2 regions of the Sphingobium sp. MK2 genome follow, and region 1 is predicted to be linked to the other one. Evidence: riboswitches for the same ligand, from Rfam matches in the RefSeq annotation. Region 1 holds a riboswitch; the other holds the start of a gene.
The links. A riboswitch is a leader RNA that binds a small molecule or an ion and turns the genes downstream of it on or off. The one in region 1 is predicted to bind thiamine pyrophosphate.
Positions count from the first base shown of each region.

Region 2: another riboswitch for thiamine pyrophosphate. It lies ahead of V2I08_RS09390 (TonB-dependent receptor); the one in region 1 lies ahead of thiC (phosphomethylpyrimidine synthase ThiC).

Region 1 covers NZ_JAZDXA010000007.1:143,243-147,668, reverse strand. The annotation lists gene thiC (phosphomethylpyrimidine synthase ThiC) at 1-1,604, opposite strand, end outside; TPP riboswitch at 1,650-1,759, opposite strand; gene V2I08_RS04935 (hypothetical protein) at 1,796-2,077, shown strand; gene V2I08_RS04930 (transglutaminase family protein) at 2,141-4,426, shown strand, end outside.
Region 2 covers NZ_JAZDXA010000016.1:29,018-33,443, reverse strand. The annotation lists gene V2I08_RS09400 (porin) at 1-829, opposite strand, end outside; gene V2I08_RS09395 (hypothetical protein) at 981-1,556, opposite strand; TPP riboswitch at 1,929-2,056, shown strand; gene V2I08_RS09390 (TonB-dependent receptor) at 2,048-4,210, shown strand; gene tenA (thiaminase II) at 4,222-4,426, shown strand, end outside.

The DNA of each region.
Region 1 (4,426 bases):
GTGTCGGGGTCCAAACTCAGGTTGAACTGGTCCCTCCAACGGAACTCGAACCGCGCGCGGCTGAGCGCATCATCGCGCACCTTCGCCGCCGGATGCCCCTTGGCGAGGTCAGCGGCATGGGCGGCGAGTTTGTAGGTCACCACGCCGACCTTCACGTCATCGCGGTCGGGCAGGCCCAGATGCTCCTTGGGCGTGACATAGCAAAGCATCGCCGTGCCGTACCAGCCGATCATGGCCGCGCCGATGCCTGAGGTGATATGGTCATAGCCCGGCGCGATGTCGGTGGTGAGCGGCCCCAATGTATAGAAAGGCGCTTCGCCGCAGGCTTCGAGCTGCTTTTCCATATTCTGCTTGATCTTGTGCATGGGCACATGGCCCGGCCCCTCGATCATAACCTGCACATCCTGTTCCCAGGCGCGCTTGGTCAGTTCGCCCAGCGTATAAAGTTCGGCAAATTGCGCTTCGTCATTGGCGTCGGCGATCGAACCGGGACGCAGGCCATCGCCCAGCGAATAGGCGATGTCATAGGCCTTCATGATCTCGCTGATTTCGTCGAACCGCTCGTAGAGGAAGCTCTCGCGATGATGGGCGAGGCACCATTTCGCCATGATCGACCCGCCGCGCGACACGATGCCGGTCACGCGCTTGGCGGTCATCGGGATATAGGGGAGGCGCACGCCTGCATGGATGGTGAAATAATCGACGCCCTGTTCGGCCTGTTCGATCAGCGTGTCGCGGAAAATCTCCCAATTCAGATCTTCGGCGACGCCGCCGACCTTTTCGAGCGCTTGATAGATGGGCACGGTGCCGATCGGCACGGGCGAATTGCGGATGATCCATTCGCGCGTGTCGTGGATGTTGCGGCCGGTGGACAGGTCCATCACCGTGTCCGCGCCCCAGCGGATCGACCAGACCAGCTTGTCGACTTCGGCGGCGACGTCGGACGCGACCGCGCTGTTGCCGATATTGGCGTTGATCTTGACCAGGAAATTGCGGCCGATCGCCATCGGTTCGGATTCGGGATGGTTGATGTTGCTGGGGATGATCGCCCGGCCGCGCGCCACTTCGTCGCGCACAAATTCGGGCGTCACATAGTCGGGGATGTCCGCGCCCCAATCCTGCCCGTCGCGGACATATTCGGAAAGGCGCGCGCGGCCCAGATTTTCGCGCTCCGCGACATATTCCATTTCCGGCGTGATGATGCCGCGTCGGGCATAATGCATCTGGCTGACATTGGCGCCCGCCTTGGCGCGCAGGGGGCGACGGGTGCCGAGCGGGAATTGGGCGACGCCGCCGCTACGATCCGGGCCTTTCAGTCCATTATCTTCCGGCCGCACCTCCCGCGCGGCATATTCCTCCACATCGCCCCGCCCGACGATCCAGTCGTGACGCAGCGTCGGCAGTCCCGCGCGAATGTCGATCTGCGCGGCGGGATCGGTATAGGGGCCGGACGTGTCATAGACGCGCACCGGCGCTTCGCCGCTGCCCGGCTCCAGCGTGATTTCGCGCATCGCGACGTTGAGCGGACCGACATGGATCTTGCGTGATCCCCTGATGGGGCCAGTGGTGACGCCGATTTCGGTGCGGGCGGGAACATCTGCCATAATTGTCTCTCCTTCATGGGCGAAAGAGAGTGACGGCGGGCGGTGTGACGGCGCGCTGACCCTCCCTACGCCGGTGTTAGCCGGATCAGGTTCAACGGGTCGCAGCCACATAGCTGCCTCTCAACCGTCTGCGGACGGTCCCCCGGGGATGCTGGACAGGGTAAGCTGTTCGCGGCATGAGTCCAGCCCCTATGTCCATTCACCCCGCCCCCGATCTGTCGACCAAGGAAGGCCGCAAGGCTTGGCGGCATGAATATCGCATGGTCGCGGTGCGGCCGCGTCGCTGGGGCCTGTGGCTGCTGACCGGCGGATTTCTGCTGTGGCTCGCGCCGTCCGCCTTTGGTCTGCACAGCATCCTGGGCTGGTCGCCCAGCCTGATCGGCATGGCGTTGATGCTGATGGCGACGCCGTTGCTGATCGCGGGGGCGGTGCTGCGGCGGCGTTATCGGCGCGGACGGTTGGGCACCGGCTAGAATCTGCACGGCCCGCGCGATTGGCTGTTGCATTGCAGCAGGGGGTAGCGTTTGATCGCGGCCATGCTCAAAGCCGCACTCCACCACCTCACCGCCTATCGTTACAATCGCCCGATCCGCCTGGGGCCACAGGTCATCCGCCTGCGCCCCGCGCCGCATAGCCGGACCAAAGTCCCCAATTATGCGCTGAAGATCGAACCGGCGAACCATTTTCTGAACTGGCAGCAAGACCCGCACGGCAACTGGCTGGCGCGCGTGGTGTTTCCCGATCCGGTCGACCATTTCCGCATCCAGGTCGATCTGCTCGCGGACCTCGACATCATCAATCCGTTCGATTTCTTCGTGGAGCCTTATGCGGAGACCTACCCCTTCGCCTATGACGATCAGCTAAAGACCGACCTTGCCGCCTATTTCGACATCGAACCGCAGGGGCCGATATTCGACGCGATGGTGGCGCAATATGATGGTTTTCAAAGCCGGACGGTCGATTTCCTGGTGGAGGTGAACCGCCGCCTGCAACAACAGGTCGGCTATGTCATCCGCATGGAAGCGGGCGTCCAGACGCCGGAAGAGACGCTGGAAATCGGCACCGGGTCGTGCCGCGATTCCGCCTGGTTGCTGGTGCAATTGCTACGCCGCCTCGGCTTTGCCGCGCGTTTCGTGTCGGGCTATTCGATCCAGCTCGTCGCCGATGTCGAGCCGATCGAAGGGCCAAAGGGCGTGACGCAGGATGTCGTCGACCTCCACGCCTGGGCGGAGGCCTATGTGCCGGGCGCAGGCTGGGTGGCGCTGGACGCCACCAGCGGCATGTTCGCGGGCGAAGGGCATATCCCGCTCTGCGCGACGCCGCATTACAAGTCCGCCGCGCCGATCAGCGGCATGGCCGAACCCGCCGAAGTCGATTTCGAATTTGCAATGAACGTCAGCCGCATTGCCGAAGCGGTGCGGATCACCAAGCCCTTTACCGACAGCCGCTGGGACGCGGTGATGGCGCTGGGCGCACAAGTCGATGCCGATTTGAAGCGCCAAGATGTGCGCCTGACCACCGGGGGCGAGCCGACCTTCGTGGCGGTCGACGGCGGCGATGCGGGCGAATGGAATGGCGATGCGGTGGGGCCGACCAAGGCGGCCTATGCCGACCGGCTGATCCGCAAGCTGCGTGCGACCTTTGCGCCGGGCGGTCTGCTGCATCATGGGCAGGGCAAATGGTATCCGGGCGAAAGCCTGCCGCGCTGGGCCTATGCGGTCTATTGGCGCAAGGATGGCACGCCGATCTGGCGTGACGAAAGTCTGATCGCGCCCGACGATGCGCCCGATGGCGCGCGCATGGTGACGGCTGAAGATGCCCGCGCGTTCCTGAGCCATATGGCCGGGAATATGGGCTTTACCGACGAATATACCCATGCGGTCTATGAAGATCCGGCGGTCTGGGCGGTCAAGGAAGCCGACCTGCCGATCAACGCCAGCCCCGATGATCCCAAGATCAGCGATCCCGAAGCGCGCGCGCGGATGGTCAAAACGTTCGAGCGCGGCCTCGACCAGCCGGTCGGCTATGTGCTGCCGGTGCAGCGCTGGCAAAGCCAGGTGGCAAAGCCCCGCTGGCAGAGCGAAATCTGGCAGTTGCGGCGCGGCAAGCTGTTCGCGGTGCCGGGCGATTCGGCGCTGGGCTATCGCCTGCCGCTGGGGTCGCTGCCCTATGTGCCGCCCTCCGACTATCCCTATATCCACCCCCGCGACACCAGCGAGCCGCGCGAACCGCTGCCCGACTTCCGCACCCAGATCGTAGAGCAGGCGAGCGTCGAGGAAGTGCGCGCGCAACAGTCGCAGCGGGTGGCCGGTCCCGAAGGCGGCATGGCGGCGCAGGAACGGGTCGAGCAGGTCATCATCGAAGGCGCGGTGCGGACCGCCGTGACGGTCGAACCGCGCGGCCATTATCTCTCGGTCTTCCTGCCCCCGGTGCAGGCGCTGGAAGATTATCTGGAGCTGATCGCCGAGGTCGAGGCGGCGGCCGAGGCGCTGCGCATCCCGGTGCGGATCGAGGGCTATTCGCCGCCGCCAGACCCGCGCATCGACGTGCTGAAGGCCACGCCCGACCCCGGCGTGATCGAAGTGAATGTCCAGCCCGCCGCCAGTTGGGACGAGACGGTTCACATCACCCAGCAGGTCTATGACCATGCCCGCGAATGTCAGTTGACCGCCGACAAATTCATGGTCGACGGCCGCTCGGTCGGCACCGGCGGGGGCAATCATATCGTGCTGGGCGGGCCGACGCTCAATGACTCGCCCTTCATCCGCCGCCCCGACCTGCTCAAGAGTTTCGTCCTCTATTGGCAGCGCCACCCCTCGCTC
Region 2 (4,426 bases), on a different contig from region 1:
TGAAAACGCCCAGCCCGAACGCGCCATAATTGCCGAACAATTTTTGCCCATCATCGGCCAGCCGGTCCCAGATTTTCTGAACCGATGGCGGCGTATAATAGGCCACGACGCCCAGGTCGCGTTCGCCCGGCACGGCGCTGTTGATCGCGTCGCTGCGATCGAGCGTCAGGCGATTGGACGAGGATTGCATATTCTCCCAGCCATAGGGCACCTTCGACTGGCCGAACCGCAACCGGATGCTCTTGGCCTTGTCGAGGAAGATGTCGGCATAGGCGTCGCGCAACTGGCCGAAACCCTCCCGTCGCTCGCCCCCGCTCTGGTTGCTGACGGCGGTCGCGAAGTCCGGTTGCAGATAAAGCGATACGCGATCGGAAATATCGCCCTGCAGGACGAGGCGGACGCGGCGCAGCGTAAAGCCGCCATTGTCGGAAATGCCGCTGTCATGGACCGACCGCAGGCGCGAAACACCGGCAGGCGCGCTATCGTCGCCGGACAGGAAGGCGTTGTAGCGCATCTGGGTATAGCCGCGCAGCGACAGGCGATCATACCAGCCTTTCTTCGGCTTTTCGGCAGGCTGCGCATCGACAGGGCCGGGGCTGGGTGCTGAAAGGCTCGCCATCTGTGGCGCGGGAGCGGGAGCGGGGGCAGGGCTGGTCGGGACCGGCGCGGCGGCGGACGCGGTTGCCGGGGCGGGCTGATGGGTGGACAAAGCGGCGGTAAGGGCCTGCACCTGGGCCTTCAGCTCGTCGATCTGGCTTTGCAGTTGCTCGACCGTTTGCGCCTGCGCGGCTTGGGGCATCAGCGCCAGCAGGCTGACCGCCAGACCCATGCCGATATGTCTCGATTGTTTCACAGCCTTGTCCCTTGTTCGACAAGGGCGCCAGCTATGGCGGTTTAATGACTCTTTGATGACAGATCTTATCTGTTTTTATGACAGTAGCGACATGGAATTGTCACATAACTGGCGGCACGATCACAGGTCAGGACGCGAAGAGATCGCCCTGCCGTGGCCGGGTGGCAGGACGCCGTGCCAGGGGCGGCGCGCTGACCAGCGCGCGGGCGCGTCCGGTCAGGGTATAGACCGCCTGTCGCTGCGCGCCGCGGTTCAAATGATCGACGCGAAACCCCTGATAATGGCGTTTGAGCAACCCGGCCTTCACCAGTTCCGACACCGCGCGGCTGAGGTTCGTCTTGCCGGAGGTGCGGACACGCATACGCACTTCATCCTGCACCAAAGCCTCGTCCGCCGCCGCGTCGCCGGTCAGCCGCTCTTCCTTGCGCAATTCGTCCCTGACACGTTCGACCAGCGCCATCCGCCGGGGGTCTCGATGGCCCATGGGCGTCAACGCATCGCACAACCAGTCGCGCAACGACACCAGGCTGTCGTCCACCCGCACCAGTGGTCCGGCGCTACCATCGGGTCGCGCCACGTCCGCGATCAATGTCAGCAGCATGAAAGCATAGCGGGGACGCGAACAGCAATGCGACAATTGGTCGAGCAGCAGCGACACATCGCTGCCGCCGGCTGCGCGGGAGGGAAGGGGTGCGTGAAACATAAGGTGAATCAAGCACAGCCCGACTGCCTTGTGAATCCCTAATTTCCATCGAGTCGCACTTTGTCATGCGTGACACTTTGCCCTCTGGTAAAGTGTCAGAGGCGAGACTTTGCTGCGGGACCTACGGGTTGCGGTCGTGCTTGACGATCGATCTATTGGTGGGCGCGGCAAGATGATCGTCTACAGGACCGTCCAGACAAACGACCAGCCGTCCGGTGTCGCCTGCAGGTTCGTATTTTGGCGGGCTCTCCACTCGACTCATTTATTAACATAATGTATATTATCAATTAACGATGTCGCATGAGGTATCTGTTACCCTTTCATGACGGAAGCATTTGACGTTGGTGCTTTCCCGACTTAGGCGCGAGCGCACATTCACCTACGGGGTGCCCTGGCGCTGTCAGGGCTGAGAGGCGGATCGGGCGCAAGGGGCGCTTCGTCTGCAAACCCGCGAACCTGATCCGGGTCATACCGGCGGAGGAATAGGGACTATGCATCGTTACGCCATGATATCGTCTGTCTGTCTGACCACCCTCCTTATCGCTCTCAGCGACGTCGTATGGGCTGCGGATAGTGACTATGATAATCGCATTATCGTCACCGCTCGCGGGCGCGAGGAAATTGCGATTGCCGTGCCCGATACGGTTGCCGTTTATGATTCCACCGCCATCAGCGCTCGCAGGATGACGACGATCGATGATTTCATTGCCGCGACACCGGGCATTTTCATCGTCAATGATCAGGACCCCGGCACCAACCTGATTTCCGTGCGCGGCGTATCGACCAATCGCAACCAGTCGCCTTCGATTGCCTATATTGTCGATGGGCTGGCGCTGGCAGACTCCGAACTGTTCACCCTGCGCACCTATGATGTTGCGCGGGTCGAGATATTGAAGGGCCCCCAGGGCGCGCTGTTCGGGCGCTCGGCATCGGGTGGCGCGATTGCCGTGGCGACGAATGAGCCCGGCCCGGATTGGGGTGGCGAGGCAGCGGTCGGGATTGGCAACGGGCTTAGCTGGACTGCCGATGGCGTGGTCAATGCGCCCCTGTCCGACCGTGTGCAAGTGCGGCTGGCGGGTTCCTACCGCAACAGCGAGGGGTTCATCCGCAACAGCTTCCTGGATAAGAAAGTCGATGGCCAGATCAGCCGCAACCTACGGTTAAAAGCAACAGTGGCGCTGAGCGAAACTGCGACACTCAAACTGCGCGCGAGCTGGGCCGACGAGGAAGGCGGCGCGGCCTATATCTCGTCGGGCAATGTGACTGGCTTGTATGGCGGGCGGCTGGCAGGCGAAGCGCTGACTGATCCGTTCGGGGATTTCGAAGGACGTTCCGACCGTAATTATTGGGGTATTCAAGCGACTTATGAGCAACTTCTGGGCGATACCCTGAGCCTTAGCTGGACCGGCGGCTATGACGAATATCATAAGGATTTTGTCGAGGAACTGGATTTCCGCAATGACACGCCGATCACCTTGGGCGGCATTCCGCTCTTTCCAGATGGTATCCAGCCCATCTCTCAACCTGTTGATATTCTCGCATGGACCAGCGAGCTGCGGCTGACGTCGATGACCGATGGCCCGCTACGTTGGCATGTCGGGCTGTTTTTCCAGCGGCTGGAGCGCGACCGGACCGACGATTTCGGGCCCTTGCTGTTCGGTGCCGAGGCGCTGCGTGCCGAGACGCGATCGAACCAAATCGGTATCTTTGCCCAGGCGAGCTACGATATCGCGCCGCAGATCGAATTGACCGCGGCGCTGCGCTATGACCGCGACCGGCGCAAGGAAGATACGGTCGGCTCGACAAGCGGCGCGCTGGTCGCGCAGCGGGCGCGGACGTTCGACAAATGGCAGCCCAAGATTTCGCTCGCATGGCGGCCCAATGCGAACCTGACCGCTTACGTGACCGGCGCGGTTGGTTTCAAGGCGGGCGGGTTCAATCCCCTGCCCGGCGCTACGGACGTGTGGCAGGCGGTGTTCCCCGGCGAGACGACCAAGTCGGTCGAGGTCGGCATCAAGGCACAGAGCAGCGATGGCCGGGTGCGTGGATCGATCGCGGGCTTCGCCACCGATTACAGCAATTTCCAGAATACGGTGTTCCTGGGCAATTCGGTGGTGCTGTCGGTGCCGCAGGTCGATGTCCATGGGCTGGAGGCATCGGGCGATGTGGCGCTGGGTGCTGGGTTCCGCGTCGATGGTGGGATCGCCTGGACGCATAGCCGCACGGGTCGCTATCTGACCCCCAATCCGACGCCGGAACCGGGCGAACCGGCTATTGTCGACATGAGCGGCAAGCGGACGCCCAATGCGCCCGACTGGACGGTCAATGGCGGGATCGGTTGGCAGGGCCCGGCCGGACCGGCGTTGGTCGATGCGCGGCTGAGCATTGCCTATGTGTCGCGGGTGGATTTCGAGATCGACAATATCCTCCATACGCCGGGCTATACATCGGTCGACGGGCGGATCGGCGTGACCCAGGGCGCTTGGACGTTCGACATCTGGGCGAAAAATCTGTTCGACAAGCGCTGGGCAATCTCCGCCTTTGGCCAACAGCAATTGCCCCTGTTGCTGGGCCTTGGTCCCAATGGGCCGTTCGACAGTTTCACGATCAATACAGGTCGCCAGTTCGGGGCGAGTGCTGCAGTCAGGTTCTGACAGGAGACGAGATGATGGGCTTTTGTGCGGAGATATGGGACGAGGTCGCGCCGTTGCGGCGAGCCATCTTGGCTCATCCTTTCCTGACCGAACTGGCGGCGGGCACCCTGCCCTCTGCCAGTTTCCAGCACTATATCTTGCAGGACAGCCTGTACCTTGCCGAATATGCGCGGGTGCTGGCGATCGCGGCGGCGCGTGCGCCCAGTGCGGCCGGGC